One region of the Mesorhizobium sp. M7A.F.Ca.US.005.03.1.1 genome, then DNA from elsewhere that is predicted to be linked to it. Evidence: predicted binding sites of a transcription regulator. Region 1 holds the regulator's gene; the other holds the start of a gene.
The links. Region 1 encodes PhoB, which activates phosphate uptake and scavenging genes when phosphate is short. Its sites were predicted from a motif close to TGTCATNNANCTGTCAT; they were not measured.
Positions count from the first base shown of each region.

Region 2: a site for PhoB is predicted at 8,490-8,506, ahead of phnF (phosphonate metabolism transcriptional regulator PhnF). Genes of this name have one in related genera too.

Region 1 is NZ_RZRO01000049.1:143-16,052, forward strand. Features, by position in the region: partial or broken gene pstA (phosphate ABC transporter permease PstA) at 1-585, shown strand, start outside; gene pstB (phosphate ABC transporter ATP-binding protein PstB) at 603-1,421, shown strand; gene phoU (phosphate signaling complex protein PhoU) at 1,448-2,155, shown strand; gene phoB (phosphate regulon transcriptional regulator PhoB) at 2,172-2,861, shown strand; gene EN990_RS20090 (ROK family protein) at 2,878-4,125, opposite strand; gene xylF (D-xylose ABC transporter substrate-binding protein) at 4,395-5,435, shown strand; gene EN990_RS20100 (sugar ABC transporter permease) at 5,578-6,930, shown strand; gene EN990_RS20105 (ATP-binding cassette domain-containing protein) at 6,942-7,742, shown strand; gene EN990_RS20110 (CHASE domain-containing protein) at 7,870-9,498, shown strand; gene EN990_RS20115 (YMGG-like glycine zipper-containing protein) at 9,594-9,839, opposite strand; gene EN990_RS20120 (hypothetical protein) at 9,923-10,249, opposite strand; gene EN990_RS20125 (hypothetical protein) at 10,371-10,550, opposite strand; gene EN990_RS20130 (sensor histidine kinase) at 10,674-11,705, opposite strand; gene EN990_RS20135 (DUF1328 domain-containing protein) at 11,885-12,052, opposite strand; gene EN990_RS20140 (response regulator) at 12,279-13,073, opposite strand; gene EN990_RS20145 (NepR family anti-sigma factor) at 13,287-13,490, shown strand; gene EN990_RS20150 (RNA polymerase sigma factor) at 13,494-14,045, shown strand; gene EN990_RS20155 (response regulator) at 14,059-14,430, opposite strand; gene EN990_RS20160 (Crp/Fnr family transcriptional regulator) at 14,599-15,360, shown strand; gene EN990_RS20165 (DUF883 family protein) at 15,489-15,815, shown strand; gene EN990_RS20170 (hypothetical protein) at 15,827-15,910, shown strand, end outside.
Region 2 is NZ_RZRO01000093.1:4,391-20,300, reverse strand. Features, by position in the region: gene EN990_RS28040 (altronate dehydratase family protein) at 1-1,488, shown strand, start outside; gene EN990_RS28035 (aldo/keto reductase) at 1,549-2,547, shown strand; gene EN990_RS28030 (ABC transporter substrate-binding protein) at 2,848-3,840, shown strand; gene EN990_RS28025 (sugar ABC transporter ATP-binding protein) at 4,024-5,577, shown strand; gene EN990_RS28020 (ABC transporter permease) at 5,574-6,539, shown strand; gene EN990_RS28015 (zinc-binding alcohol dehydrogenase family protein) at 6,606-7,625, shown strand; gene phnF (phosphonate metabolism transcriptional regulator PhnF) at 7,703-8,452, opposite strand; gene phnG (phosphonate C-P lyase system protein PhnG) at 8,585-9,046, shown strand; gene phnH (phosphonate C-P lyase system protein PhnH) at 9,046-9,657, shown strand; gene EN990_RS27995 (carbon-phosphorus lyase complex subunit PhnI) at 9,659-10,771, shown strand; gene fosX (FosX/FosE/FosI family fosfomycin resistance hydrolase) at 10,768-11,187, shown strand; gene EN990_RS27985 (hypothetical protein) at 11,184-11,459, shown strand; gene EN990_RS27980 (alpha-D-ribose 1-methylphosphonate 5-phosphate C-P-lyase PhnJ) at 11,465-12,364, shown strand; gene phnK (phosphonate C-P lyase system protein PhnK) at 12,361-13,137, shown strand; gene phnL (phosphonate C-P lyase system protein PhnL) at 13,346-14,053, shown strand; gene EN990_RS27960 (DapH/DapD/GlmU-related protein) at 14,050-14,667, shown strand; gene phnC (phosphonate ABC transporter ATP-binding protein) at 15,041-15,898, shown strand.

The sequences.
Region 1 (15,910 bases):
CTGGAGGAATTCGCCAAGAAGAACCGTTTCACCGATCTTATCGAGGTCAACATCAACAATCTGGCCGCAGTGCCGTCAATCGTCTTCGGCTTGCTCGGCCTCGCGGTGTTTATCAATTTCCTGGGCATGCCGCGCTCCGCCGCTTTCGTTGGCGGCCTGGTGCTGACGCTGATGACGCTGCCGACGATCATCATCGCGACGCGCGCCGCGCTTGCTGCGGTGCCGCCGTCGATCCGCTCGGCAGCTCTCGGTCTTGGCGCCTCCAAGATGCAGATGGTGTTCCAGCACATCCTGCCGCTTGCCGCGCCCGGCATCCTCACCGGCACCATCATCGGTCTTGCGCGCGCGCTCGGCGAAACCGCGCCGCTGCTGTTGATCGGCATGGTCGCCTTCGTCGCCGATCCACCGACGACGCCTTTCGATCCGGCCACCGCGCTGCCGGTGCAGATCTATATGTGGGCGAACGAGGCCGAACGCGCCTTCGTCGAGCGTATGTCCGGCGCCATCATCATCCTGCTCGTCTTCCTCATGGCCATGAACATCACCGCGATCGTGCTTCGGCGTCGGTTCGAGCGGCGCTGGTAGAAAAAAGGCATTTTGGTATGAACATCATGACCGAACAGTCCCTTGAAAACGCAGTGGGCGACAAGATGAAGTCGAACGAAGTGATAAAAATGCGCGGCGACAAGGTCGGCGTGTTCTACGGCGAGAAGCAGGCGCTGTTCGACGTCGATCTCGACGTCCGCCTGAACCAGGTGACGGCGCTGATCGGCCCCTCCGGCTGCGGCAAGTCCACCTTCCTGCGCTGCCTCAACCGCATGAACGACACCATCGATTCAGCACGGGTAACCGGCAAGATCACGCTCGACGAAGAGGACATCTACGACAAGAACATCGATGTCGTCGAACTCAGGGCGCGCGTCGGCATGGTGTTCCAGAAACCCAATCCGTTCCCAAAGTCGATCTACGAGAACGTCGCCTATGGTCCGCGCATCCACGGATTGGCCAAGCGCAAGGCCGACATGGATCAGATCGTCGAGTCCAGCCTGAAGAAGGCGGCGATCTGGAACGAGGTCAAGGACCGTTTGCAGGAACCTGGCACGGGTCTTTCCGGTGGCCAGCAGCAGCGCCTGTGCATTGCACGCGCCATCGCCGTGTCACCCGAGGTGATCCTGATGGACGAACCGTGTTCGGCGCTCGACCCGATCGCCACCGCTCGCGTCGAGGAACTTATCGACGAACTGCGTCAGAACTATACGATCGTCATCGTCACCCATTCGATGCAGCAGGCAGCGCGCGTGTCGCAGCGCACCGCGATGTTTCATCTTGGCTATCTGGTCGAGGAGGGCGCCACCGACAAGATGTTCACCACCCCCGACGACAAACGCACCCAGGACTACATCACCGGCCGGTTCGGCTGATCTCTGGCATATGAGGGACGAAGATCATGGGTGAACATACCGTCGCATCTTTCGATGAGGATCTGGAGCAGATCAGCCAGCTGATCCGCGACATGGGCGATCTCGCCCGCTCGATGGTCGGTGGCTCGACCAGGGCTTTGCTCAATTCGGACAATGCGCTGGCGCAGCGGGTGGTTTCCGACGACGCCATCATGGATGCACGCCAGCGCGAGCTGGACGATCGTGCTATCACGCTGATCGCCAAGCGCCAGCCAATGGCCAACGATCTGCGTGCGGTAGTCGGTTCGATCCGCATGGCCGGCGACCTCGAGCGCATCGGTGACCTTGCCAAGAACATCGCCAAGCGCGTCGGCACTGTCGGGCTGAGCGTCACGCCGCACGACCTTTCGCATTCGATCGACGCGATGGCGCAGCTGGTGCTGATCCAGGTGCAGGGGGTCGTCGACGAGTATGCCGCCGCTGACGCGGCAGCGCTTGCCACGCTCAGAAACAATGATGAACGCATCGACGTCAAATACACATCGGTGTTCCGCGAACTGCTGACCTACATGATGGAAGATCCGCGCAACATCACGGCGTGCACGCACCTGTTGTTTTGCGCCAAGAACCTCGAGCGGATCGGCGACCACGTGACCAACATCGCCGAAAATGCCTATTATGTTTTGACCGGCACGCAGTTGCCAGCCAATCGTCCGAAGCAGGACGAGACGGCAATGTCCGCGCCAGCGGCATGACAGGGGTGACCAGCCGATGATCGCGCCACGCATCATGGTGGTGGAGGATGAGGAGCCGCTAGGCGTGCTGCTCCGCTACAATCTCGAATCCGAAGGTTACCAGGTCGAGGTGGTGACGCGCGGCGACGAGGCCGAAATCCGGCTGCAGGAGAACGTTCCAGACCTTCTGGTGCTCGACTGGATGGTGCCTGCGGTTTCCGGTATCGAACTCTGCCGCCGGCTAAGGATGCGTCCCGAGACCGAGCGGCTGCCGATCATCATGCTGACCGCGCGAGGCGAGGAAAGCGACCGCGTGCGCGGCCTCTCGACCGGTGCCGACGACTATCTGGTCAAGCCTTTCTCGACGCCGGAGTTCATGGCCAGGGTCAAGGCGCTGCTGCGCCGGGCCAAGCCGGAAGTGCTGTCCAGCGTGCTCAAGGTCGGCGATATCGTGCTCGATCGCGAATCGCACCGTGTCTATCGCAAGAAGAGCGAAATCCGGCTCGGGCCGACGGAATTCCGCCTGCTTGAATTCATGATGCGCCATCCAGGCCGCGTGTTCTCGCGCAGCCAACTGCTCGACAATGTCTGGGGCGAGACGATCTACATCGACGAACGCACGGTCGATGTGCATGTCGGCCGGCTGCGCAAGGCGGTCAACAACGGCCGTATGCCCGATGTCATCCGCACCATCCGTGGGGCGGGTTACGCCATTCGCGAGGACTGAACTCCCTCGTTTGAACTCACGCCACGTTCTTGCCGCCGAGACCGGATCTCGCCTGCACGCCCGGCGCAAAAATCTCCTGATCGACGAAGATCAGCGCCCGCATGGCGCAGCCTTCGCGGATCAGCGGCAGTTCGTTCGGCTCGGTGTCGAAGGAAATCGACTTGGAATGCTGGCCGCCGGCGGTCTGGGCAATCGCTTGCCGCAATGCCGGCTCGATCAGGTCGAAGGCGGCGGCGCTGACGCCGACCATGGCGACGGGGGCCGGATCGATCAGCGCGAACAGGCTGCCGAGGCCGTAGCCGAGCGCTTCGCCAGCCTTGCGGTAGGCTTCCCGCTCCGGTCCGTCCCTCTCGCGGGCGGCGGCAGCCAGGGCGCGCATGTCGGCGTCGCTGACATCGGCGACGGGTTCTGCATCCTCGCCCATCTGCCGCGCGTTGCGCCAGATGGCATAATTGCCGGCATAGGCTTCGACGCAGCCGCGCCGTCCGCAGCGACACAGCGCCCCGTTCGGCCGATGAATCATGTGGCCGAATTCGCCGCCCGAGGAATGGGTGCCGGTGAACAATTCGCCCTTCAGCACCAGCCCCATGCCGATGCCGTGCGACAAAAGGATAGCGATGAAATCGTCGCGGTAACGATCGGGATCGCGCCAGCGCAGCGCCACCGCCATCATGTTGCAGTCGTTCTCCATAATGGCGGGGACGCCGAACTCCTCTTCGAATATGTCGGCGAAGGCGATGTCGGTGTGCGGCGTGATCGGCGACCACAGCATGGCGCGGGCACGGGTGTCGGTGATGCCCTGGACGGCCAGCGCGATACGAGCGATGCTGCGCACGTCCAGGTCGGGATCTTCCAGGCGGCGCCGCACGATTGCCGTGCACTCACCGATCAGCGAGTCGCGCGACATCGTCAGCGTGTCGAGCCGACGCTGTTCCTCGGATATTACCTGGCCGGCATAGTCGATGACGGCGACCGAGAGGAAGTTCAGCGACAGCACCACGGTCATTACCGCGGCCGCTTCCGGATTGAGGCTGAGGCCGACCTGCGGACGGCCGCGTTTGAGCGAGCCGGCCTCGCTCGGCTTGCTTTCGGTCAGGATGCCTTCGACGATCAGGTCGGATGAGATCGCCGAGATCGTCGAATGGCTGAGGCTTGTGGTTGCGGCGATCTCGGTGCGCGACGGCTGTCCGGCGCGGCGCACCGCGGCGATCACCATCGCGCGGTTGCGGCGGCGCAAATCGTCGTGGCGGATTCCGACCGACATGCTCTTTCATATCCTCCCGGTCGCCGCGGTTCTTCCTGCCCTGGAACGCTGTCGGTGACGCGGTCAAATACTGGCAGAAGCCGCGCGCCGTGTCATTTATTTATTCCGAGGCCCGAAAAAAATTCGAGACGACATCAAAATCCATCAGAATCGATGTTGACAGCGTTCGGGCGTTGGCCCAGTATTTTTTCGAGGCTCGAAAAAATAGGGCCTCTGTGCCGGCCCTCGGGCCAGTTTGGTCGCGCCATACGCGGCGCAGGGAGGATAATATGAAAAGATTCACAGCCGCCATCCTGGCGGGTGCCGCCATGTCGCTGACGCTCGCGTCTGTCGCGCAGGCGAAGGACAAGGTCGTCGGCGTTTCGTGGTCCAATTTCCAGGAGGAACGCTGGAAGACCGACGAGGCCGCCATGAAGACGGCGATCGAGGCCGCCGGCGACAAGTACATCTCCGCCGATGCGCAGTCCAATCCCGGCAAGCAGCTTACCGACGTCGAAAGCCTGATCTCGCAGGGCGCCAATTCCCTGATCATCCTGGCGCAGGATGCTTCGGCCATCGGCCCGGCCGTGCAGAAGGCGCTGGACGAAGGCATTCCGGTCGTCGGCTATGACCGGTTGATCGAGAACAAGGACGTTTTCTATCTGACCTTCGACAACAAGGAAGTCGGCCGCATGCAGGCCCGCGAAGTGTTCAAGGTCAAGCCGGAAGGCAACTACGTCTTCATCAAGGGCTCCGGTGCCGATCCCAATGCCGACTTCCTGTTCTCGGGCTCGATGGAAGTGCTCAAGGAAGCCATTGACAGCGGCAAGATCAAGAATGTCGGCGAAGCCTACACGGATGGCTGGCTGCCCGCCAACGCCCAGAAGAACATGGAACAGTTCCTGACCGCCAACGACAACAAGGTCGACGCGGTGGTCGCGGCCAATGACGGCACTGCCGGTGGCGTCGTCGCGGCGCTGACGGCTCAAGGCTTGGCCGGCACCGTGCCGGTCTCGGGGCAGGACGGCGACCACGCCGCGCTGAACCGCATCGCCCTGGGCACGCAAACCGTGTCGGTGTGGAAGGACGCGCGCGAGCTCGGCAAGAATGCCGCCGAGATCGCCTCGCAACTGGCCGACGGCAAGAAGACGAGCGACATCGCCGGCGCCAAGGACTTCACGACGCCGGGCGGCAACACCGTCAAGTCGCTGTTCCTGACTCCGGTTGCCATCACCAAGGACAATCTCAACGTCGTCATCGACGCTGGCTGGATCAAGAAGGACGAAGTCTGCGCGGGTGTCGCTGCCGGCACCGTCGCGGCCTGTAACTGATCCGGACCACTTCGAAATATCTGAACGCCGCGGCCCAAAAGCCGCGGCGTTTTCTCAAAGAATTGTGTTTCCGCATCATGCGGATAGCTTCTAGGCTGGGCTCCGGCATGCGCGTCAGACGGCCAGCCGGTGGGAGGAAATCATGACCGACACGACGTCCAACCCGCAGGCCGATACGGCGCGCGCGTCGGAACTCGGCGCCGTCGCCCGGTTCCTGAAGGCGACCGAGATCGACACCCGGATGCTCGGCATGATCGGCGCGCTGCTGGTCATCTGGATTGGGCTGCATGTCATTTCCAGCCTGCGCCTCGGCGTCAACCCGCTCGATTTCGACAGCCGCACCTTTCTCACGCCGCGCAATCTGTGGAACCTGTCGGTGCAGACATCCGCGGTCGCCATCATGGCCTGCGGCATGGTGCTGGTCATCGTCATGCGCAACATCGACCTGTCGGTCGGTTCCGCCGAGGGCCTGATCGGCATGGTGATGGGATTTGCCCAGGTGCATTTCCTGGTGCGTTTTGTCGGGCTCGAACTCGGCAATCCGTGGATCTGGGTCCTGGCGCTGGTCATCGGCCTGGCGCTCGGCCTGTTGATCGGCGCCTTTCAAGGCTTCGTCATCGCCTATCTCGAAGTGCCCGCCTTTATCGTGACGCTGGGCGGCCTGCTGGTCTGGCGCGGTGCTGCCTGGTGGGTCACATCAGGCCAGACCGTGGCGCCGCTTAACGCCACCTTTCAGCTGATGGGCGGCGGGCCGGCGGGATCGATCGGCGCAACCTGGAGCTGGGTTGTCGGGATCGTCGCCTGCCTCGCCGTGGTGTTTGGGCTGTTCAACGGGCGGGTGCAGCGCAAGCGTTTCCGTTTTCCGCTACGTCCGATCTGGGCCGAGGCGCTGCTCGGTGTCGTCACCTGCGGCGCCATCATGGGTGCGGTCTGGCTCGCCAACTCCTACCCCTGGCCGATCGGCATCGTGAACAGATATGCGGCCGCCAACAACATCACCGTTCCCGAAGGCGGCCTGTTCATCGCCCACGGTATCGCCATACCGGTGCTGATGGCGGTCGCCGTCGGGCTGGTCATGACCTTCATCACCAACCGCACCCGTTTCGGCCGCTATGTCTTCGCCATCGGCGGCAATCCCGAGGCGGCCAATCTCGCCGGCATCAACACGCGCTGGATCACCATGAAGGTGTTCATGATCATGGGCGTGCTGGCCACGATTGCCGCGGCGATCTCCTCGGCCCGGCAGAATTCGGCCACCAACGTGCTTGGAACGCTCGACGAGCTGCTCGTCATTGCAGCCGCCGTGATCGGTGGCACATCGCTAGCCGGCGGGTCGGGAACGATCATCGGCGCCATGCTCGGCGCCCTGCTGATGCAGTCGCTGCAGTCCGGCATGGTGCTGCTTGGTGTCGACTCGCCGCTGCAGAGCATCGTCGTCGGCGCCGTACTGGTGATCGCCGTGTGGCTCGACACCGTCTATCGCAAGCGCGTCTAGGAGGGCATGCCATGACTGACAAGACTGCTCCTGCAGCCACCGCGCTGATCGACATGAGGAACATCTCGATCGCGTTTGGCGGCATCCGCGCCGTCGACGACGCCTCGATCGATCTTTTCCCCGGCGAGGTCGTGGCGCTGCTCGGCCATAATGGCGCCGGCAAGTCGACATTGATCAAGATCCTGTCCGGCGCCTACAAGCGCGATTCGGGCCAGATCTTCGTCAACGGCGAGGAGGCATCGATCTCCAACCCGCGCGACGCCAAGAAATACGGCATCGAGACGATCTACCAGACGCTGGCGTTGGCCGACAATGTCGACGCCGCCGCCAATCTGTTCCTCGGCCGCGAGTTGATGACCGCCTGGGGCACGCTCGACGACGTTGCCATGGAGGCCGAGGCGCGCAAGGTGATGGGTCGGCTCAATCCCCGGTTCCAGCGTTTCAAGGAGCCGGTGATCAAGCTGTCGGGCGGCCAGCGGCAATCGGTGGCGATCGCGCGTGCGATCCTGTTCAACGCCCGCATCCTGATCATGGACGAGCCGACGGCCGCACTTGGTCCGCAGGAAACGGCGCAGGTCGGCGAACTGGTCAAGCAGCTCAAGTCCGACGGCATCGGCATCTTCCTGATCAGCCACGACATCCACGATGTGTTCGAGCTTGCCGACCGGGTCTGCGTCATGAAGAACGGCCAGGTGGTCGGCACCGCCCGCACCACTGATGTCACCCAGGACGAGGTGCTGGGCATGATCATTCTGGGCAAATGCCCGCCAGGCGCCATTCCCGGACCGGGCGCGCTGAAGATCGCGGCCTGAGATCAAGCCAGATCGCGGTTGCCGGACACGTGATATGCCAGCCGTAGGGATGGCTTGGCCTTGGCATTGTGTTGGCAGGGCGACTTGCGCATAAAGGTCCGACATTGCTCAGGGACCGCACGATCCGTTGAAGAAGCTTTTCCCGATCATCGCCTTTATCGCCGTCGCGCTGATCAGCATGGTGATGGCAGGTTTTGCCTACTTCGCCACGCAGGAAGCCGCGCGCATCAAGTTCGAGGCGACTGCCGACGATGCGCTCAACCGGATCGAGAGCCGCATCGACCTGCATCTGTCGCTGCTGCGCTCGACGCAGGCCCTGTTCGACGCCCGCAATGGCGATATTTCTCGCAATGAGTTCAAGGCCTTCTTCACCGCGCTCGATGTCGACAAGAATTTCGCCGGCTTGCGCGGTATCGGCTTCCTCAGGCTGGCAAAGACGGGCGACGAGGCGACGGTCGAACGCGACATGCTGCACGATTATGGCGTCAGTCATCCAATCTACCCGGATACCACGCAACCCTGGCGCACCCCTATCGTGCTGTTCGAACCGCTGGATCCATCCAATCAAGCCGGCATCGGCTACGACATGTTCAGCGAACCGGTGCGGCGTGCGGCGATCGAAAAGGCGATGTCCGACGACCAGCAGCATGCCAGCGGGCTGGTGCAGCTAGGCCAGGACACGGGCGCCGCGCAGACGTTCACCGGCTTCTTCGTTTTCGTGCGGCTCAATGTCGAAACCGCTCCCGACGTCATCAATGCTTCGAGATCCTCGACATCAGGTTTTCTCTATGCGGCCTTTCGGGCTCGCGATCTGTTCCAGACCGCGCTCAGCCGGTCGCCGCTTTTGCCGGTCAACACCGAAATCTATGATGGCGATGGTGCCGTGAACGGCGACAATCTGTTGTTCCGGTCGGAGACGCCGCCGGCTTCCACTTTCGGGAACAGGCTGCTGGTCACGCGAAAGATCATCGTCGCCGGACAGCCATGGACTGTCCTGTTCCGGCCGACAAGCGCCTTCTCGCAGCCGTCGTCGCGCGCCATTCCGGTGATGCTGGGGCTGTTCGGCCTGCTGTTGGCGGGCGCAATCGCGCTTGTGGCGCGCTATCAGGAGCGGGCCTATGAGGCAGCGTCGCGATTGCACGAAACGACGGAAAAGAGCCTGATCGAAAAAGACCTGATGCTGCAGGAGATGAAGCATCGCATCAAGAATTCGATCACCAGGGTGCTGGCGATCGCGCGTCAGACGGCATCGCGGGCGACCGACGTCAACGAGTTTTCAGCGTCCTTCTCGGCCAGGCTGCAGGCGATGGCGGCCTCCCAGGACATGCTGACGCGCTCACGCTGGCAGAAGGCCGATCTTGGCGATCTCCTGCGCATCGAGCTGGGTCAGGTGTTCGGCAAGGAGCTGCCCGATGAGCTGTTGTCGGGACCACAGGTGCTGCTCGACGAAACCACGACGCAAGCGCTCGGCCTGACCTTCCACGAACTGGCGACGAATGCGCTGAAATACGGCGAGGCCGGCAATTCCGTTGGGGCGCTGAAGGTGGACTGGTCGCTCGAAGGCCGAGGGCGCGACAGGATGCTGGCTCTCAACTGGCGCGAAAACGGGCAGAAGAAACTTGAAGCGCCCGCCGAGACCGGATTCGGCACCAAGCTGATCGACCTCAACGTGACGCGCGAATTGCGCGGTACGATCAAACGGGATTACCAAGCCAATGGGCTGAACGTGGAAATCAAAATTCCACTCGCCAATTGAGCGCGACCGTTGCCGACAAGGGGGAAGCATCCAGACATCAAAAACCCGGAAGCCGGCGGACCGGCCTCCGGATCGACGTTTCGATTATCGCCGAATTAGTTGCAGCGAGCCGTGTAGATCCGGCCGCGATGATCGCGATATTGGCAATAGCCGTTGCGCAGGTTGCGCACCAGCAGGCCGGAACCGGCACCCACGGCCGCGCCGATCAGCGCGCCCTTACCGCCGCCGACCAAGCCGCCGACACCGGCGCCGATCAAGCCGCCGCCAACCACGTCCTTCTCAGTCGAGGTGCAGCCGCTGACCGCGACCACCGCAACCAGGGCAATAATCATCTTCCGCATAGAGTCACTCCTCACTTTGTGTCCTCACTTTAGTAAGCTCCAGCCGCCATTTAGCATGAAATGACGGCCTTTGCTGCTGCAATCTATTGTTGGTGAAGATAGTCTTTTTCTGGGCGTATCGTGTTCGATGCCATTACCAGGCTGGAAATTGCCAAAGACGCGTCAAGCGTACCATCGGCGCGCACATTCCAGACGATCTGATCATAGTCGTCCTCAAGCGCCGGATCGACCGCAAGGCATTTGGCGACGATGTGGTCAGCCTGCCCTTGCACGTCGCCCAAGACGAATGGGCGTTCGGCCACGCATTGCTCGGCCGTCGCGAAAACGCTTACGGGCACCTGGAGTTCACGGCAGTCGGCCATCGTGTTCGAGCAACCGATGACCAGCAACAATGCAGCGATATGTTCCATGGCGAGAAGTCCTCTCGCCATAGTAACGGTCTACATTCGCCAAAGTTCCTGGCTGGCTTGATCGGCCGGGGAAATAAGATGGCGCTACAGCCGATTCGGCCACCGGCCGAAACGACGTGGCCTAGTAGACCAGTTGGTGCAGGGCGACCGCCATGATCACCGCCACCAAGGCCAGCGCAACAAGGCGCAAAGCTCCGTTGGGAACAGGAGCCAGCGGTGGCGCGGAAGCCTCGGAGTCCTCAAACTCGCCCATGGAAATCCGGGCGGCCTGCTCCAGTCTGTTCATGTCGGCAACCGTCAAGGCATTCCTCCCACCATACTGCAAATCCTGCTGCGGAAATGTTCGGTGATGCAACAAGTTCCAGCGGTATCTGGGAAAAACAGCATCTGCTTTTATGGTGAACGGCGGGTTAAGGAAGGTCGCTCAATCCGTCTCGAAATTGCCGTGCGGAACGACAAGGCGGTATTCAAGGCGGCCAGCCGCGATTTCGAGCGTCGCCGTTCCGTTCAGTGACGCCGGCACGACCCGTTCGAGTGCGACGCTGCCGAAGCGCTTCTCGCTACGCCTGACATCACTGGCGCCGATTGCCTCCGCCCATGTCAGGGACAGGGAGGTTCCCGTGTCGTCGGCGGTCAGGTTGGCTGTAACATTGACGTACCCGCCGGGCCGCGACAGGGCGCCGTAGCTCACCGAATTGACGGCGAGTTCATGCATCGCAAGGCCGATATGCAAGGCAGCGTTGGGATTGAGATAGGGGTTTGCCCCCTGAAACCTCAGGCTGCGAACCGGATCGCCGCCATAGCGGCCAACCTGGCCCGACACGAGTTCGCGAAGTGCTGCACCCCGCCAGTTGGAAGAGGTCACGAGATCCTGGGACGAGGCCAGCGATTGCAGCCGGCCGCGAAAGCGTGTCAGGAAATCGCCGATGCTGTCGGAGTAGCGGCCGGTCTGGGTGGCTATGCTCTGGATGATCGCCAGCAGGTTTTTCGAGCGATGGCTCACCTCTCGCAACAGCGTCGTCAGGGTCTGCTCGCGGCGCTTCTGCTCCGTCGTCTCGACCATCGTGGTGACGACGCCTTGCACGGTGCCACCATCGCCGTGATCGGCATCGATCCACACTTCGAACCAGCGGCTGCCATCCTCGACGGGAACGCTGATCTCGAGACGTTGGGGGTTGCCGGATGCAATGACGTCGCGCTTGGCCGCGCCGATGCGGTCGGCCTGCGCCTCCGGCAGGATGCCGATGCTGTCGGCGGTGTCCGAAACCCAGGGCGCACGCATGTTGCGCGCCCATACGGTTTTCATCTCGCGATCCTGGTAGAGAACGGAAATGCCGGCATTGTGCAACGCGTGAAGAAGAGCACGGCCGAGCTGCATGCCGCTGTCGGCGGGATGGAGGGCGATGACTTCATCGCTTTGCACGGCGTCTTTCCTGTTTCCGGTCCTGGAACCCATCGGCCAATCTGTCCACCCAATTCAGGCTGAACGGCTCATCGTTGAATGGGTTCCAAACAGGTTTCCGGAAAACCCGCCGCCAAAAACGGTCCGCCGGACGGCGTCCTTTGAGGGACACCGCCCGGCGGTGGCTGGAAACCGTTTGAGGGGTGCGGCTTCCAGTGTTCGGCCGTCCGTCCTTACGAAGCCCGTTTGAACAGGCCCGCAAGAAGCGAAATGACCAGGAAGGCGAGGAAGATGAAAAACAATATCTGCGCTATGCCGGCGGAGGTACCGGCGATGCCGCCGAAACCAAGCGCGCCGGCGATGATGGCAACGACGAGAAATACGAGCGCCCAGTAAAGCATGATCCATCTCCTTCGAATGGTGCGATGAAAACGTGGGTGGTTGCGGTTTGTTCCCACCCTTTGCCGAAAAAGACCGTGCTTGCAAATCGTTCGAGCGGAACCGCAGGAATTCACCTCGCCGCCCGGGTGCATCAGGCGGCACGAAGTGACGAATTGATCATCTGGAGAGATTCGGGAGCGAGGCTATCGCCTTGGGTTCGTCAATTCCTCCACTCCCAATTCCCGACTATGCGGCGGCTTTCGCCTGCCGGTCAAAGAACAGTGCCTGGCTGATCAGCGCCTTGACCATGTCGGGATTGAACGGCTTGGTGACCAGGAAGGCCGGTTCCGGTCGTTCACCAGTCAACAGGCGTTCGGGGAAGGCGGTGATGAAGATGACCGGCACCGACGTCGATGACAGGATTTCGTTCACGGCCTCGATGCCGGAACTGCCGTCGGCAAGCTGGATGTCGGCCAGCACCATCTTCGGTCGCGTCTTGCCGAACATCATCACTGCCTCGGCATGGGTGCGCGCCGTTCCAACGACGCGGTGCCCGAGGCTCTCGACCATTTCTTCGATATCCATGGCGATCAGCGGTTCATCCTCGATGATCAGAACGTCGGTTGCCACCTGACGGGATATCTCGTTGCTCGCCTGGGCAAGCAACTCTGAAAACTCCTGATCACCGACGTCAAGGATCTCAGCCGCTTCCTCCTCGCTGAAGCCTTCGACCGCCACGAGCAGGAAGGCCTGACGGGGCCGCGGCGCGATCGCATTCAGATTGGCGGCGGTGCGCTGTTCCCACGCCGATTGCGCCTGTTCCTGTGGAACGCGGATGGCGACCGATGTGAAAAGCTTGGCGAAAACCTTGTACAGCGCGATGCGGTCGCTCGATGCTTCGGGAAATATCTCGATATCGGCGATGATGGCTTCAAGCATCGCAGCGACCAGCGCGTCACCACTCTCTTGCGACCCGGAAACAGCCCGCGAGAAGCGGCGCAGGAAGGGCAGATGTGGTGCGATGGTGGCGGATAAGCTCATGGTAAGACGTCTCCCTCAGAATGACGCGATTGCGTAGCAGGTCAAGCTGACTGCAAGCCGTGATAACGCGGATTTTTTGAAAAAGTTCCACCTCGACGGAACAAAAGCCGGGGAGTGGCGTTTGTGGTGGGGATGGGCAACCAGACGAGGGCGCCGCTTGCGTTGTGTTGAGTACGGTAAGAGCGGCTTGAGCGCTGGGAATACAAGGGCAAAATGAAGGATATGACGAAAGATATTCTGACTGGCGCCGAGAGCAGGCGCCGGAACGGTTCTGGTGACGCTCTTGGGCCGAACTCCGAAATCGGACGCAAACTCAAACAATATTACGACGCGCTGGTCTCCGACGATGTGCCGGATCGCTTTTCCCAGTTGCTTAGCCAACTGGAACAGGCTGAACCCGCACAGAAGAAGGACTGAGGCATGGCCGCGGTCTCACAAGGCTTCAAGACTGATCTGCTTGGGGCAATCCCAAGTCTGCGCGCGTTTGCCGTGTCGCTGACGCAAAATGCCGATAAAGCCGACGACCTCGTCCAGGAAACACTCGTCAAGGCTTGGGACAAGCATGAGAGCTTCCAGCCCGGCACCAATCTCAAGGCCTGGCTTTTCACCATCCTGCGCAACGAGTTCTATTCGCAAATGCGCAAGCGCGGGCGCGAAGTGCAGGACAGCGACGGTATCATGACGGCCAGGCTTGCCGTTCATCCGGCCCAGCACGGTCAACTCGACCTGAAGGACTTTCGCGGGGCGCTGGAGCAGTTGCCGGAGGACCAACGCGAAGCCATCATCCTCATCGGCGCATCTGGTTTCTCCTACGAGGAGGCCGCGGAGATCTGCGGCTGCGCGGTGGGGACGATCAAGAGCCGCGTCAGCCGAGCCCGTACCCGCTTGCAGGAGATCCTGAAAATATCAGGTGAGGACGAGTATGGTCCGGACGCGATTTCGGCCCAGGTAACGAGTTCGCCGGCGAGCTGACCGCGATCGCGTCTCAAGCGCGTCCGCAGGCCGCCGCGACCGCTTGCACCAGGTCTTCGCCTGAGTAGGGTTTGCCAACCAGCCTGACGCCCGGAAACGATGCCTTGATTTCATCGGCATCCGAATAGCCGGACGCAAACACGAAAGGTATGCCTGCCGCGCGCAGCCCGGAAGCGAAATCGATCGTCGAGGCGCCGCCCAGCATCAAGTCGACAATGGCTGCATCGAATCGCGTGGCGACTTCCCGGCCATCGACCTCGGTCAGGTCACGGGCGATCACCACCTCATCGGCGCCATGATCGCGGCAAAGTTGCTCGACATCCATGGCGATGAGAAATTCGTCCTCCAAAACGAGAATCCGCAATCCGTCAAGCAATGTGGGCACAGGCAAAGACTCCTTGAAACGCCGGAGTCATGATCGCTAATTGGCTTGCTGTCATTTAAAAAAGACATGTGGCCAGCGGGCGGAACCTCAATCCTTGCAACGCGTTGAAACGCGGCTCTCCAAGAGCGGCTTTCGAAGGGGGTCGAGCGGGCTTTCGAAGGGGGCGAAATGTCAGTCCAGAACAATAACGCTTTCTCCAGCCGCCAATATCCCTGCGAGAACTGCCCATTGCGGCCGTTGCCGGTTTTCCGCGACTTCGAAAAACAGGAGCTGGCCTTCATCAGCAAATTCAAGAAGGGCGAACTCGCGGTCGACAAGGGCGACACGGTGCTGGTGGAGGGAAGCCATAGCGCCCATCTCTACACCGTGCTCTCCGGCTGGGCGTTTCGCTACAAGCTGCTGCGGGATGGCCGTCGCCAGATCCTCAATTATCTCATGCCCGGCGATCTGATCGGCCTGCAAGGCAGTGTGATGGGCGAGATGCAGCATTCCGTCGAGGCACTCTCACCGATGCTGCTGTGTGTTTTCGAGCGCGAATATCTGCACGAGCTGTACCGCAATCATCCCGGGCTGGCCTACGACATCACTTGGATCGCATCGCGCGAGGAGCGGATGCTGGACGAGAATCTGCTCAGCCTCGGGCGCCGCAGTGCGATCGAGCGCGCCGCCTATCTCATCGCCTTCATCGGCAGCCGGGCCAAGGTCGTCGGACTGAATGGCAGCCAATCCGTCCAGATACCGATCACGCAGCAGCACATTGCCGATACGCTCGGCCTGTCGCTGGTTCACACCAACAAGACGATCCGCAAGCTGATGGATCGCAAGCTGATCGTCTGGCGCGACGGCGGCTGCGCGGTCTCCGACAATGAAGGGCTCAAGCGGCTCGCCGGCTGGGAAGGACTGGGCGAGGCGCGCCGGCCACTAATCTGAGGAAGCGTCTTTTTGCGAAGCCGGCGGATCGGGTGCGCGCCGATGCGTTTTCGGCTACTTTGTCCGCAGTGCCGGAACCATGAGGCGCGCAGCGCGTTTGAAACCGAGCAATCACAAGGAGTTAAGCCATGGCCACTGCCGCAGGAAAGACCGCAACCGACGCCCGTGCAAATGCGGACCTGGAAGCCGACATCAGGCAGTTGAAGGCCGACATCGACAAGCTCACCAAACAACTGGCCAAGACCGGCGAGCATGGCTATGGCACCGCGCGCCGTGCAGCGACAGAAGGGGTCGAGCAGTTGCGCGCGCAGGGCGAAGCAGCCTTTGACAGCTTGCGCAGCAATGCCAAGGACATCGAAGCGCAGATGATGGCAAGCGTGCGTGAAAAGCCGGTGACGTCACTGGCAATCGCCGCTGGCGTCGGCTTCCTTTTCGCGCTCATCGCGCGTCGCTAGTCGCGCTACAGATGGGAATGTTGGCAACCCTGATCTCGGGCCTCGCCTCGGGGGAAACCGTGGCGGCCGTTCATCGGGCGCGCACGGCGGCAATC
Region 2 (15,910 bases), on a different contig from region 1:
ATTCTTCTGTCCCCCGCCGACAATGTCGCCGTCGCGAACGGCCGCATCGAGATCGGCACCGCGCTGCCGGGCGGTGCCGTCGCCAGTGCGCTGATCGAGCCCGGCCACAAGGTGGCGATCAAGCCGATCGCCGCCGGAGAGGCCGTCGTGAAATACGCCCAGGCGATCGGTCGCGCGACACAGGACATCGCAGCCGGCGAGCACGTGCATTCGCACAATCTGGTTTTCGAATCCGGCCGCTTGCCGGTCGTGCCGCCGAGCGAGGCCGAGCACGCGACGGAGGCCGACCGCGCCCGCACCTTCATGGGCTATCGCCGCGCCGATGGCCGCGCCGGCACGCGCAACTTCATCGGCATCGTCGCCAGCGTCAATTGCTCGGCCACCGTCTGCCATTCCATCGCCGATACCGCCAACCGCACGCTGTTGCCGAAATACCCCGGCATCGACGGCTTCGTGCCGATCGTGCACGGCCAGGGCTGCGGCATGAGCGGCACCGGCGACGGCATGATGGTGCTGCACCGCACGCTTGCCGGCTATGCCCGCCACCCGAATTTCGGCGGCGTGCTGATGGTCGGCCTCGGCTGCGAGGTCAACCAGCTCACCCTCTACGGCCAGAAGGGCGTCGCTGCCGGCAAGCGCCATTTCAACATCCAGGACGCCGGCGGGTCGCGCAAATCGGTGGAAAAAGCGATGGGCGTGCTGGCCGAGATCGCCGAGGAAGTCGGCCAGTTGAAGCGTGAGCCGATCCCGGTCAGCGAGATCGTCGTCGGCCTGCAATGCGGCGGCTCCGACGGCATGTCGGGCATCACGGCCAATCCGGCGCTGGGCGCGGCTGTCGACATCCTGGCCGGCGTCGGCGGTATCGGCATTCTCTCCGAGACCACGGAAATCTACGGCGCCGAGCATCTGCTTGCCTACCGCGCGGCAACGCCGGAGATCGCGCAGAAGCTCGACGGCTTCGTGAAGTGGTGGGAGGACCACGTCGCCAAGCATGGCGCCTCGATCGACAACAATCCCTCGCCCGGCAACAAGCGCGGCGGCCTCACCACCATCCTGGAGAAGTCCCTCGGTGCGGTCGCCAAGGGCGGCCAGACGCCGCTCAACGGCGTCTTCGGCTACGCCGAAAAAGTCACCGGCAGTGGCCTCGTGTTCATGGATACGCCTGGCTACGACCCGGTTTCGGCGACCGGCCAGGTGGCGGGCGGCGCCAACGTCATCGTCTTCACCACCGGCCGCGGCTCCTGCTTCGGCTGCCGTCCGACGCCGTCGATCAAGGTCGCCACCAACTCGACCATGTACCACCAGATGGAAGAGGACATGGACGTCAATTGCGGCGTCATCGCCTCGGGTGAAAAGACCATCGCCGGCATGGGCCGCGAGATTTTCGAACTGATCGTCGAAACGGCTTCCGGCCGCAAGACCAAGAGCGAGGACTTCGGCTACGGCGACAACGAGTTCGTGCCCTGGCATCTGGGCGCAACACTTTAGATTTTACTGATATAAAGTAGACTGCGCGCCGGTCAGCGGCGGGCAACGGGGAGGTTTTGCATGGAAAAACGCCGTATCGGTCGGACAGCTCTGGAGGTCACCGAAGTGAGCTTCGGCGGCGCCGCACTTGGCGGCCTTTACCGCGCCTGTTCGCGCGAAGCGGCGATGGAGACGCTGCAGGGCGCCTGGGATGCCGGCCTGCGCTATTTCGACACCGCACCCTTCTACGGTTTCGGACTGTCGGAGCGCCGCTTCGGCGACTTCCTGCGTTACAAGCCGCGCGATTCCTATGTGCTGTCGACCAAGGTCGGCCGGCTGTTTCGCCCGGTGCCGGACGATCAGGTTCCCGATCACTCCTATGTCGATCCGCTGCCCTTCGCGCTCGACTACGACTATTCCTATGACGGCATTATGCGGTCGGTCGAGTTCAGCTATGCGCGGCTTGGCCTAAACAGGATAGACATCCTGTTTGTCCACGACATCGGCGCCTACACCCATGGTATCGAGAAGACCAAGCTGCATTTTCGCGACCTGATGGATGGCGGCCTCAAGGCACTCGAAGAGCTGAAACGGACTGGCGTCATTTCCGCCTATGGGCTTGGCGTCAACGAGGTGCAGATCTGCCTGGACGTCATGCGCCGGGCGCCGCTCGACTGCATCCTGCTTGCCAGCCGCTATTCCCTGCTCGACCGCAGTGCCGAAGCGGAGTTGCTGCCGCTATGCGGGGCACAGCAGACCTCCTTGGTCATTGGCGGCGTGTTCAACTCCGGCATCCTGGCGACCGGCCCGGTGCAAGGCGCACATTTCGACTACCGCCCCGCCAGCCATGACGTGCTCGACCGCGTCGGCGCAATGGAGAGGATCGCCGCCGAGGGTGGCTATCCGCTCGCCGCCGCAGCGTTCCAATTCCCCTTGCATGAAGCTGCCGTCGCCACCGTACTGACCGGCACCGCCAAGCTGGCAAATCTGACGCGCAACCTCGAGCTGCTCGACATCGACGTACCGGAAACGGAATACGCCAAATATCGTCCCTACACGCTGGTGCAGGAGCTGGCGTGAAACTTCATGTTCTTGCGGCACATGGAGGAATGGATATTCCATATTGACGAATTGGTGGAATTAATATTCCATACGTTCCCAGAACGGAACGGAAGCGTGACGGCGCCAATGGGAGAACAGGGCGGGGGATCTGCCTCTGCCAGACCTCGCAACGACTGGTCAAACACCGCTTGCATCGATCTGTTCGATGCACTATCAAAACAGGGCAACTGTTTTTTATTGATAAAGTTCTGTTTGGGACCGCGCCTATCCGGACGGAGCTTCCGTATCGTTCACCGGGCGACTTAGGGAGGAAACCTCATGAAATTCGTGACCAGCATTCTCAACCGCCGCGCCGTCATGACGCTGGCAGCAGCTTCAATGCTCGCCGGCGTCATGCATTCGGCGCCGGTTTCGGCGGCGGACGTCACCATTCCGATCATCGTCAAGGACACCACGTCCTTCTACTGGCAGATCGTTCTGGCCGGCGCCCGCAAGGCCGGCAAGGATCTCGGCGTCAACGTGCCGGAACTCGGCGCCCAGGCTGAAACCGACGTCAACGGCCAGGTCTCGATCCTCGAGAACGCCGTTGCCAGCAACCCGGCGGCCATCGTCATTGCGCCGACCGAGTTCAAGGCGCTCGGCAAGCCGATCGATGAAGCCGCTGCCAAGGTGAAGGTCATCGGCATCGACTCCGGTGCCGACTCCAAGGCCTTCACCTCGTTCCTGACCACTGACAATGTGCAGGGCGGCCGCGTCGCTGCCGACGGCCTCGCCGCCGCCATCGGCGCCGCCAACGGCGGCAAGATCGAGGGCGACGTCGCCCTGATCACCAACGCACCGGGCGCCGGCTCGCTCGAACAGCGCAAGCAGGGCTTCACCGAACAGCTGGCCGCCAAATATCCGGGCCTCAAGCTGGTTGCCGACAAATATGCCGACGGCCAGGCCACCACCGGCCTCAACATCGCCACCGACCTGATCACCGCCAACCCGAACCTCAAAGGCATCTTCGCTTCCAACCTGATCATGGCGCAGGGCGTCGGCCAGGCCGTCGCGGAAAACAACCTAGGCGGCAAGCTGGCGCTGGTCGGTTTCGACAGCGACGAGAAGCTGATCAAGTTCCTCAACGACGGCGTCATTTCCGCCCTCGTCGTCCAGGATCCGTACCGGACGGGCTATGACGGCATCAAGACCGCGCTCGCCGCCTCCAAGGGCGAAAAGGTCGAAGCCAATGTCGACACCGGCGCCAATCTGGTGACCAAGGACAACATGAAAGACCCCAAGATCGACGCGCTGCTCAATCCGAAGCTCTGAGCCGTCGCATCCGCAATCGTCTCCGGGGCACCTCGCCCCGGAGACACAAACTGCCGCACGAACGGCTTGGCAATCCGCACGCCTGAGCCAGGCTGTTTTCGAGGCATATCCCTGCCTCGCCGCGTGCCAATCGTGAGGCCAGCCTGGGAAGCCAATCAGGGAGGCCAATCTGGGAGGATTGTCATGATTTCGACGGCGCAGGAACTGCATCCCGCACCCGTTCTGGAACAGGGGCGGACTATCCTCGAATTGCGTGGGCTGGAGAAGCGCTATCCCGGCACCCACGCGCTGAAACCGGTCGACCTCGCCTTCAAGTCCGGTGAGATCCACGCCATCGTCGGCGAAAACGGCGCCGGCAAATCCACGCTCATCAAGCTTCTGACCGGCGTCATGCCGCGCACCTCCGGAGAGATTGTCTGGGAGGGCCAGCCGGCCGCCCTGGCGACGCCGCACGAGGCGATGGCGCTCGGCATCAATGCCGTGCACCAGGAAGTCGTGCTGTGCCGTCACCTGACGGTCGCCGCCAACATGTTCCTCGGCGAGGAGAATTCGCGCTTCGGCATCCTGCAGCAGCGCGCCATGGTCAGGCAGGCGCAGACGATCATCGACGACCTCGGCTTCGACCTGCCGGCGCATGTCACGCTCGGCGACCTGACCATCGGCCAGCAGCAGCTGATAGCCGCCGCCCGCGCCACCGTGCGCGGCACCAAATTCCTGATCTTCGACGAGCCGACCGCCTACCTCACCCGCAAGGAGGCCGACCAGCTCTTCACGCTGATCCGCCGTCTGAAGGGCGAAGGCGTGACGATCATCTACATCAGCCACCGCATGGAGGAAGTGTTCGAACTCGCCGACCGGGTATCCGTGCTGCGCGACGGCACGCTGGTCGGCACCCGCAACATCGCAGAGACCAACGATGCCGAACTGGTCAAGATGATGATCAACCGCTCGATCGAGCAGGTCTATCACAAGGAGCATTTCACGCCGGGCGCCGCCATCATCGAGGCGAAAAACCTGTCCGGCAAGGGCTTCGAAAATGTCTCGATGACGGTCCGCGCCGGCGAGATCGTCGGACTCTATGGGCTGATCGGCGCCGGACGCAGCGAGTTCGTCACCACGCTCTACGGCCGCCACCGCAAATCCGCCGGCCAGATCCTCTGGGAAGGCAAGGAGGTACAGGTCAATTCCGAACATGACGCGATCAAGCTCGGCATGGCGCTGGCGCCGGAGAGCCGCCGCGACCAGGGCCTCTGCCTCAACCTGCCGGTCGGCTTCAACCTCAACCTGCCGATCTACAAGCGCATCTCGAACAATCTGCTGATTTCGAGCACGCAGGAGAAGACGCAGGCCGATCGCCAGATCGCCGATCTGCGCATCAAGACACCGACACGTGGCGCGCTGGCATCCAGCCTGTCGGGCGGCAACCAGCAGAAGATCGTCATCGGCAAATGGCTGGCGCACGGCGCCAAGCTGTTCATCTTCGACGAACCGACCGTCGGCGTCGATGTCGGCACCAAGGCCGAGATCTACCGCCTGTTCGGCGCGCTTTTGTCAAAGGGCGCCGGCATCATCCTGATCTCGTCCTATCTGCCGGAAGTCTATGAACTCGCCGATACGCTGCATGTGTTCCGGCGCGGCAAACTGGTGGCGACGCACGGTTTTCACGCCGCCAGCCACGAGGATATTCTCACTCAGGCGCTCGCCGAGAAACAAGAAAAGCTGGGAGGACAGATATGAGCACCGAGGCGATCGCCGTCGAAAAACCGAAGCGCAACTATAATGTCCTGTTCGGGCTGACGCTATTGGCGCTGCTGGTTCTGCTCTGGATCCTCCTCTCCGTGACGACGACAAGCTTTGCCTCGGCCAACAACATAGCCAATCTCCTGCGCCAGGGCTCGATGATCGCCATCATGGCGGTCGGCCAGACCTTCGTCATCATCACCGGCGGCATCGATCTGTCGGTCGGCGCCGTGGTCGGCTTCGCCACCGTGGTCGTGGCCATGATGATCAATGCCGGCTTCCCCATCTGGCTCGCCATTCTGGTGACGCTGCTGGTCGGTGTCGCCATCGGCATGTTCCACGGCTTCGGTATCGTCAAGATGGGCCTGCCGCCCTTCATCATCACGCTGGCGACGTTGACCTCGCTGCGCGGCATCGGCCTTTTGATGACCAACGGCAATTCGATCAACATCAACAGCGACACCTTCACCGCCTTCTCGCGCAATTCCTTCATCGGCATCCCCAACCTGTTCTGGATGGTGATCCTGGTCGGCATTCCGGCCTATATCTTCCTGCACCACAGCCGCTGGGGCAGATACCTGTTTTCGGTCGGCTCCAACGCCGAGGCCTCGCGCCTGTCCGGCGTCAATGTCCAGCGCACCATCTACATGGCCTACACGCTGTCGGGCCTGTGCGCCGCCTTCGTCGGCGTGCTGCTGGCCGCCCGCATCGGCATCGGCAACCCGACGCAGGCCGAGGGCTGGGAACTGCAGGCGATCGCGTCGTCGGTCATCGGCGGCACCTCGCTGTTCGGCGCTGTCGGCTCGGTGCATGGGCCGCTGCTCGGCGCCTTCATCCTGGCCACCATCAACAACGGCGCCAACCTGCTCAACGTCAATTCGTTCTGGCAGCGCATCATCACCGGCGCGCTGATCATCATCATCGTCTACTTCGACGGCCTGCGCCGCCGCGGCAAGTAGCGACCCCGCAATCAACCGCCGGTCCGCCACACCAACGGGCCGGCGATTTCATGACTGGATTAGCGCATGAAAGCCGTCCTCTGCCGTTCGCCCGGCGATCTTGTCCTTGAAGACCGGCCCGCACCCGAGACACCGCCTCCCGGCTGGGCGCTGGTGGCGGTCAGCCATGTCGGCATCTGCGGCACCGACTACCACATTTTCGAGGGCAAGCACCCGTTCCTCGCCTATCCCCGCATCATGGGTCATGAGGTCTCGGGTACCGTGATGGAGACCGGCGAAGGCGTCGAACTGGCCATTGGTGAGCCCGTCGTCGTCAACCCCTATCTTTCCTGCGGCAAGTGCATCGCCTGCCGGCACGGCAAGCCCAATTGCTGTGTCAGGATCGAGGTGCTTGGCGTGCATCGCGACGGCGCCATGTGCGAACGCATCCTGGTGCCGGCGCAAAATCTCTATCCGGCCAACGGCCTTTCGCTGGCCGACGCCGCTGCCGTCGAGTTCCTGGCCATCGGCGCGCATGCCGTGCGGCGCGCCCGCGCCGACCCCGGCGCCCACACGCTGGTCATCGGCGCCGGCCCGATCGGGCTCGGCACCGCCATCTTCGCCCGCATCGCCGGGCTCGACGTGACGCTGCTCGACATGAGCAGTGAAAGGCTCGCCTTCGCTGGAAACGAGCTTGGTTTCCAGACCCTAGACGGCTCGCGCGGCGCGGTGCCCGATCTGATCAGGGAAGCGACATCAGGCGAAGGCTTCGATGTGGTCTTCGACGCCACCGGCAACACCCAGTCGGTGCAGTCGGCCTTCGCCCATGTCGCGCATGGCGGAACGCTGGTGCTGGTCTCCGTCGTCAAGGACGACATCAGCTTTTCCGATCCGGAATTCCACAAGCGCGAGATGACGCTGATCGGCAGCCGCAACGCGCTGCGCGCCGACTTCGACCATGTCGCCGCCTCGATCCGCAACGGGGCCGTACCACTGGCCAAGCTCGTCACACACCGCACCACACTCGCCGCCACGCCGCGCGATCTGGCTCGTTGGGCGCATGAGAAATCCGGCCTGATCAAGGCTGTGATCGAGGTGGGGTTATAACATGGCAGGCGGCGAAGCCGGTCCTCAAATGCGCCGCCGCTGGCAAGTGAATGCGGCCGAGCTGGGCCGGGCACTCCCTACAGCGCCGACAGCTTCAGCTCCACCCGTTCGGCCGGAAAGCGCGACTCGGAAAACTGGATCGGCTGGCCGTCCGGCGTGACGTTGACGGCAACCGTGACCAGCACGATGGCGCCCGGCTGCAGGTCGAGGTCGGCAAGGTCCGCCGCATCGGCATGGCGCGCCGACAGCACGGTCGATTGCCTGAGATAGTCGTCTATGCCGAACCGCGCCAGCGATGCGGTGATCGAGCCTGTTTCCGCCATCGCGGCATCGATGCCGGCAAAGCGCCGGGCCTCGAACCAGCCGGCAGCGCGCGACACCGGCCGTCCGTCGGCTTCGCCGCGCGTTTCCAACCGGATCACATCGGCTCCCTTGGGAAGACCCAGTCCCTCGCCGACGCGCTGGCTGGCCGGCTCGACCGACGAGGCGAGCAGGACGATGTGCCGTTCCGTCGTTTGCCCTTGCAGCCCTGTCGAAAAACGTGTGCGCGCCCCGATCGGATAGGACAGCCGCTTGCGCGACAGTACGAAGGTGCCGCGCCCCTGCTCGGCCCGCAGCACGCCTTCCCTTACAAGGGCTGATATGGCGTTGCGCACCGTGTGACGGTTGACGCCATAGCGTTCTGCCAGCGCCACCTCCGGCGGCAGCGCTGCATTCTCCGTGAAATCGCCGATGGCGATCGCATGCAGGATCTTGTCGGCGATCTGCCGCCACAGCGAAACGCCACTGCGCCGCTCGATGCTGTCCGCTAACAGCCGCCCGACCATCATTGCCCCAACCTTCCAGCGCCCAGTCTTCTATCGCTGTCATCCACCCGTCATGGACACGCGTTAGATAATAGATATAATTTGTATAGTTGTCTACATCAATAGACAAATTAACAAAGAGGAATGCTGCTGATGCGAGGACAGGAAGCCCGCGACCAGGCCGAGCGCAAAGCCGCCATGGCAACCCTTACGCAATCCAGCGGCGATGACATCGTACGGCTCTGGAATGAGGCCGGACTGCCTTCGGACGCCGAGCTGTTGCGCGGCCCCGAAACCGGCCTTGTCACCCTGCGCGGCCGCATCGGCGGCGGCGGCGCCCCTTTCAATGTCGGCGAGGCGACCGTCACCCGCGCCACGGTCAGGCTACCCACCGGACAGGTCGGCCATTGCTATGCGCTTGGCCGCGACAAGCAGAAGGCGAAGCTGGCGGCTATCGCCGACGCCCTATGGCAGGACCCTGCCCGCCGCAATGAGGTCGAGACCGGACTGATAGCGCCTCTGCGGTCGGCTCTGACCTTGGCGCACGAAAAACGCCGCGCCGAGACGGCGGCAACGAAGGTCGATTTCTTCACCATGGTTCGCGGAGAAGACTGATGGACATTGCAGCGCAATCGATCGAGGGCGGGTTCGCCGATCCGGTCTTCAACGCCCAGACCGTGTTCCGCGCCGTGATGGACGCAATGGCTCGGCCGGGCAGCGTGCAACCGCTGCCGGCCTTCGCCCGCCCGCCGGTGCCGCTCTCGGCTACCGCCGGCGCCATCGCACTGGCGCTGTGCGACAATGACACGCCGCTCTGGCTCGACCCGGCTTTGCAGGCCTCCACCGCGATCAGATCGTGGCTTGGGTTCCATACCGGCGCGCCATTGGCCAACACACCGGCCGATGCGCATTTCGCCTTGATCGCAGCACCTGCCGAGATGATGGCGCTCGATGGCTTTTCGCAGGGCACGCAGGATTATCCCGACCGCTCGACCACGCTGATCCTGCAGGTCAGCGATCTGGTCTCCGGCACGCCGCTATTGCTCGAAGGTCCCGGCATCGAAACCAGCGCCACGATCGCGCCGGCGCAGATGCCACGCCATTTCGTCGAGCAGTGGAAGCAGAATATCAAGCGCTTTCCGCGCGGCGTCGACATCATCCTCGCCACATCAGGCGGCATCGCCTGCCTACCGCGCACGACGCGCATCAAGACGATGGAGGCGTAAGATGTATGTCGCGGTAAAAGGTGGCGAAGCGGCAATCGCCAACGCCCACAGCCTGCTGGCCGACCGCCGGCGTGGCGACCGTTCGGTGCCCGCCCTTCGTCTCGACCAGATCGTCGAGCAGCTGGCGCTCGGCGTCGACCGGGTGATGAGCGAAGGCTCGCTCTATGATCGTGAACTGGCCGCGCTCGCCATCGTCCAGGCGCGCGGCGACATGATCGAGGCGATCTTCCTGGTGCGCGCCTACCGCACCACGCTGCCGCGCTTCGGCTACTCCAGGCCCATCGACACCGCCAACATGCTGGTCGAGCGGCGCGTCTCGGCGACCTACAAGGACCTGCCCGGCGGCCAGTTGCTCGGACCGACCTTCGACTACACCCACCGGCTGCTCGATCCCGAGCTTGCCGCCGGCGCCGATGTCGCCGAGCCCTTGCTGCGCGACACGGAAGCGCAAGCCATGCCGCGCGTCTCGGCGATCCTCGCCCGCGAAGGCTTGATCGAACCGGATGGCGACATGCCGCAGGACCATGTCCCCGGCGACATCACCCGCGAGCCGCTCGAATTCCCGATGGCGCGCGACATCCGCCTGCAGGCGCTGTCACGCGGCGATGAAGGGTTCCTGCTGGCGCTCGGCTATTCCACCCAGCGCGGCTATGCCCGCAACCACCCCTTCGTCGGCGAGATCCGCATCGGCGAAGTCGAGTTGGAGCTCGACGTGCCCGAACTGCCCTTCGCGGTGCCGCTCGGCACTGTCCGCGTCACCGAATGCCAGATGGTCAACCAGTTCAAAGGCTCGGCCAAGGCGCCGCCGCAATTCACCCGCGGCTACGGCCTGGTCTTCGGCCAGAGCGAACGCAAGGCGATGGCCGTGGCACTCTGCGACCGGGCGCTGCGCGCGAAAGAGCTCGGCGAGGATGTCGTCGCCGCGGCCCAGGACGAGGAGTTCGTCATCTCGCACTCCGACAATGTCCAGGCGACCGGCTTCGTCGAGCATCTGAAGCTGCCGCACTATGTCGACTTCCAGGCAGAACTCGATCTCGTACGCCGCATGCGCACCGAATATGACGCGCGCGAAAACCCCGTGAAGGTCGAAGAGAAGCGGGAGGCCGCGGAATGATCGAGGGCCTTTCCCACATGACCTTCATCGTCCGCGATCTCGAGCGGATGACCGAAATCCTCGAGGGCGTATTCGACGCGCGCGAAGTCTATGCCAGCGACGCCAGGCAGTTCTCGCTGTCGCGCGAAAAATTCTTCCTGATCGGTGACATCTGGGTCGCCATCATGGAGGGCGAACCCTTGCCGGAGCGCAGCTACAACCACATCGCCTTCAAGATCGATGACGCCGATTTCGACCGCTATGCCGAGCGCATCGGCAGGCTCGGCCTCGACATGCGCCCGCCGCGCCCGCGCGTCGAGGGTGAAGGCCGCTCGATCTATTTCTACGACGAAGACAACCACATGTTCGAACTGCACACCGGCACGCTCAATGAGCGGCTGGCGCGCTATGCCAGGGGATTGGAGGCTGCGGAATGAATTTAGTGCCCGACGCCACCATGGCCGCCACCATCGTGGGAATGACCGCCATAGCCGTCATACCCGGAGTAATCACCATTCCCGACGCCCACGGACTCACCTTGAGAGCCTTCTTTGGGGCCGGGCAAAATCATGCGCCGAAGGAAGAAGAGAACGACGCCGGCGAACACCACCAACAGAATTCCGAGATGCATCCATCCGGTCGAGTTTATCTGAATTCGCCCCTGTATCCGCGTCCTGGACGCCAATTCGATAGCACAATGTGGATGTGATCGCCATGACCGACATCGCCACCTACAACTTCGCCTATCTCGACGAGCAGACCAAAAGGATGATCCGCCGGGCGATCCTCAAGGGCATCGCCATTCCCGGCTACCAGGTGCCGTTCGCTTCGCGCGAAATGCCGATGCCCTACGGCTGGGGCACCGGCGGTGTCCAGGTCACCGCTTCGATCATCGGCCCGGACGATGTGCTGAAGGTCATCGACCAGGGCGCCGACGACACCACCAATGCGGTGTCGATCCGCGCCTTCTTCAAGAAAGTCGCCAATGTCGCGGTGACGACCGACACTGCCAGCGCCACCATCATCCAGACCCGTCACCGCATTCCCGAGCATCCGCTGACGGCGGCCCAGGTGCTGGTCTACCAGGTGCCGATCCCCGAACCCCTGCGCTTCCTCGAGCCGCGCGAGACCGAAACGCGCAAAATGCACGCGCTGGAGGAATATGGCCTCATGCACGTCAAGCTCTACGAGGACATCGCCAAGCACGGCCGCATCGCCACCACCTATGCCTATCCGGTCAAGGTCGAGGGCCGCTATGTGATGGACCCCTCGCCGACGCCGAAATTCGACAATCCCAAGATGCACCGCTCGCCGGCCCTGCAGCTGTTTGGCGCCGGCCGCGAAAAGCGCATCTACGCGGTGCCGCCTTTCACCGAAGTGGTCAGCCTCGACTTCGAGGATCATCCGTTCGAGGTCCAGACCTTCGACCAGCCCTGCGCGCTGTGCGCGGCCGAGAACGTCTATCTCGACGAAGTCATCCTCGACGACCATGGCGGCCACATGTTCGTCTGCTCCGACACGGACCATTGCGAGAAGCGGCGAGCGGACGGCTATCGCGGCCATCTTGCCCCGGAAAACCATCTTGCCTCGGGAACAAGGGAGCCGGCGCAATGACCGACGAACCGCTGCTGCGTGTCGCAGCACTTTCTAAATTCTACGGTTCGCGCGTCGGCTGCGACAACGTCTCCTTCGACCTGTGGCCGGGCGAAGTCCTGGCTGTCGTCGGCGAATCCGGCTCCGGCAAGACGACGCTGCTCAACTGCCTGTCAACGCGGCTGCTGCCGAGCTCCGGCTCCGCCAGCTACCGCATGCGCGACGGCCAGTTCCGCGAGCTCTACCGCATGAGCGAGGCCGAGCGCCGCTTCCTGATGCGCACCGACTGGGGATTTGTCCATCAGAACCCCGCCGACGGTCTGCGCATGACGGTGTCGGCGGGCGCCAATGTCGGTGAGCGGCTGATGGCGGTCGGCGACCGTCACTACGGCAGGATCCGCGCCACCGCCGTCGACTGGCTGTCGCGTGTCGAGATCGACGAGGACCGCATCGACGACGAGCCCCGGGCCTTTTCCGGCGGCATGCGCCAGCGCCTGCAGATTGCCCGCAACCTCGTCACCGGGCCGCGGCTGGTGTTCATGGATGAGCCAACAGGCGGCCTCGATGTCTCGGTGCAAGCCCGCCTGCTCGACCTGCTGCGTGGTCTGGTCACCGATCTCGGTCTGGCGGCCATCGTCGTCACCCACGACCTTGCCGTGGCGCGGCTCTTGTCGCAGCGCATGATGGTGATGAAGGACGGCCGCGTCGTCGAAAGCGGCCTCACCGACCGCGTGCTCGACGATCCCCGCGCGCCCTACACGCAATTGCTTGTTTCCTCGATTTTGCAGGTTTGACGATGGCGCCAAGGCACCCCCCTCTGGCCTGCCGGCCATCTCCCCCTCAAGGGGGGAGATTGGCTATCGTCCTCGGTTTCGCCACTCTCCAATGTTGCAGAACAAGCGCAACGAGAAAGCTGCCGATCTCCCCCCTTGAGGGGGAGATGCCTGGCAAGGCAGAGGCGGGCGTTGGCCCGCAAACGAACGACAATTGGAGGCCCTTCTGATGGCAACCCCCCTCGTTGTCTCCGATGTCGCCAAGAGTTTCACCATGCACCTGCGCGACGGCATCAAACTGCCTGTTGTCGCCGGTGTCTCGTTCTCGATCAGGGCTGGCGAATGCACCGTGCTCGGCGGTCCTTCCGGTGCCGGCAAGAGCTCGATCCTGAAGATGCTCTACGGCAACTACGCCGTCGACGAAGGCCAGATCATCGTCACGCATGGTGATGGGCTGATCGACCTCGCCACCGCCAGCCCGCGCACCGTGCTGGCCATACGCCGGCAAACGATCGGCTATGTCAGCCAGTTCCTGCGCACCGTGCCGCGCGTCTCGGCGCTCGACGTCGTCGCCGAACCGCTGGTCGAGCGCGGCGAGGATCGCGAGATTGCCCGCGGCAAGGCGCGCGCCTTGCTGGCGCAGCTCAACCTGCCGGAGAAACTCTGGGCCTTGCCGCCTGCGACCTTCTCCGGCGGCGAGCAGCAGCGCGTTAACATCGCGCGCGGCTTCATCACCGAGCATCCGATCCTGCTGCTCGACGAGCCGACAGCCTCGCTCGATGCCAGGAACCGCGATGTCGTGATCGAACTCATCGCCGCCAAGAAGGCGGCTGATGTCGCCCTGCTCGGCATCTTCCACGACCACGACGTGCGCGAGGCGGTTGCCGACCGCATCATCGACGTCACCGCTTTCGCGCCCGGAAAAATCGCCGCATGACCAGGAAATTATCCGAGACGCCGTTGATCCATCCGACGGCGGAGGTGCAGAACTCGACGCTCGGCCGTTGGACCGAGATCGCCGACCGCAGCCGGGTCTCGGAAAGCGAACTCGGCGACTATTCCTACATGATGCAGGACTGCGCCGTCTGGTGCGCGACGATCGGCAAGTTCGCCAACATCGCGGCCAGCGTGCGCATCAACGCCACCAACCACCCGACCTGGCGGCCGACGCTGCACCATTTCACCTATCGCGCCTCCGATTACTGGGACGATGCCGAGCACGAGAGCGAATTCTTCGCCCAGCGCCGCGCCAAGCGGGTCACCATCGGCCACGACACCTGGCTCGGTCACGGCTCGACCATCCTGCCCGGCGTCACCATCGGCGATGGCGCCGCGGTCGGCGCCGGCGCTGTCGTCTCGAAAGATGTAGCGCCCTATAGGATCGTCGCCGGCGTGCCGGCAAAGCCGATCCGCGAGCGCTTCGATCGCCGCACGGCCGAACGCTACCAGGCGCTGGCCTGGTGGGACTGGGACCATGCAAGGCTGCGGGCCGCGTTGGATGACTTCCGGGAGCTCGAGGCCGAGGCGTTCTTGGAGAAATATGGCGGATAGCGACGCCAGGAACGGGCTGTCACTGACGCTGGGCAGCGGGGGCAAACCGCCCCCGCCCCTGCTATCCGCATGACGTGCCTCTCGACACCGGCATCGACGCCATGACGGCCCTTGTCTGGAACGCCTGAAGGACGGCCTCGCCATCGCCGGCGCGCGACGGGCGAGTATATGCGCATCAAGTGGTGCCGTCTGGCCACCGGCGCCAGCTCGCCAGGCCTGCATTCCACATCACCTTCGACTGCTGATCCTGGGCCGGCCGCAGACTCCGGCCTGTGGAGCGTAACAAAACTGACATCAACGCGACACGGCAGGTTCATGTGGCTGCGCTAGGCGAATGCCTGACGATCAATGGTCCGGACTGGAACCTGCCGCCATGCCAGCAAATTCCGCCACGCTCGAAATCCGCGGTGTCACCCGACGATTTGGCAAGAACACTGCCGTCAGCGACATCAACATCGCGATCCCGCAGGGTCAGATGGTTGGCGTCATCGGCCGTTCGGGCGCCGGAAAATCGACCCTTCTTCGCATGATCAACCGTCTCATCGATCCCAGCCAGGGGTCGATTTTTTTTGACGGCGCCGAGGTCTCGAAACTGAGCGGTTCGCCGCTGCGGCGCTGGCAGCGTGACTGCGCCATGATCTTCCAGCAGTTCAACCTGGTGCCGCGCCTCGACGTGCTGACCAATGTGCTGCTCGGCAAGCTGAACCACCGCTCGACCATCACCAACCTGTTCGGCATGTTCTCCCGCGCCGAATGCGCCGAGGCGGTCGCGGCACTCGAGCGGCTCGACATCGCCCGCACCGCCCTGCAGCCCGCCGGCACCTTGTCGGGCGGCCAGCAGCAGCGCGTCGCCATCGCTCGCGCCATGATGCAGCAGCCCAGAGTGATCCTCGCCGACGAGCCGATCGCCTCGCTCGACCCGCTCAACGCCAAGGTGGTGATGGATTCGCTGCAGGACATCAATTTGCGCGAAGGCATCACCGTCGTCACCAATCTGCACACGCTGGACACCGCCCGGACCTACTGCAACCGCATCATCGGCATGGCTGCCGGCAAGGTCGTCTTCGACGGCCCGCCGGAAGAGCTCAACCGCGAGGCGGTGCGCCTCGTCTACGGCGCCGACAGCAATGGCCAGGAAATCTCCGAGGCCATCACCTCGACCAGCGTTGCCTTCAGCCGAAAGATCGCCGCATCCGCCGGACCGCTCGAGCCCGCATTCCCGGGATATTGAGAGCGGTTGGGA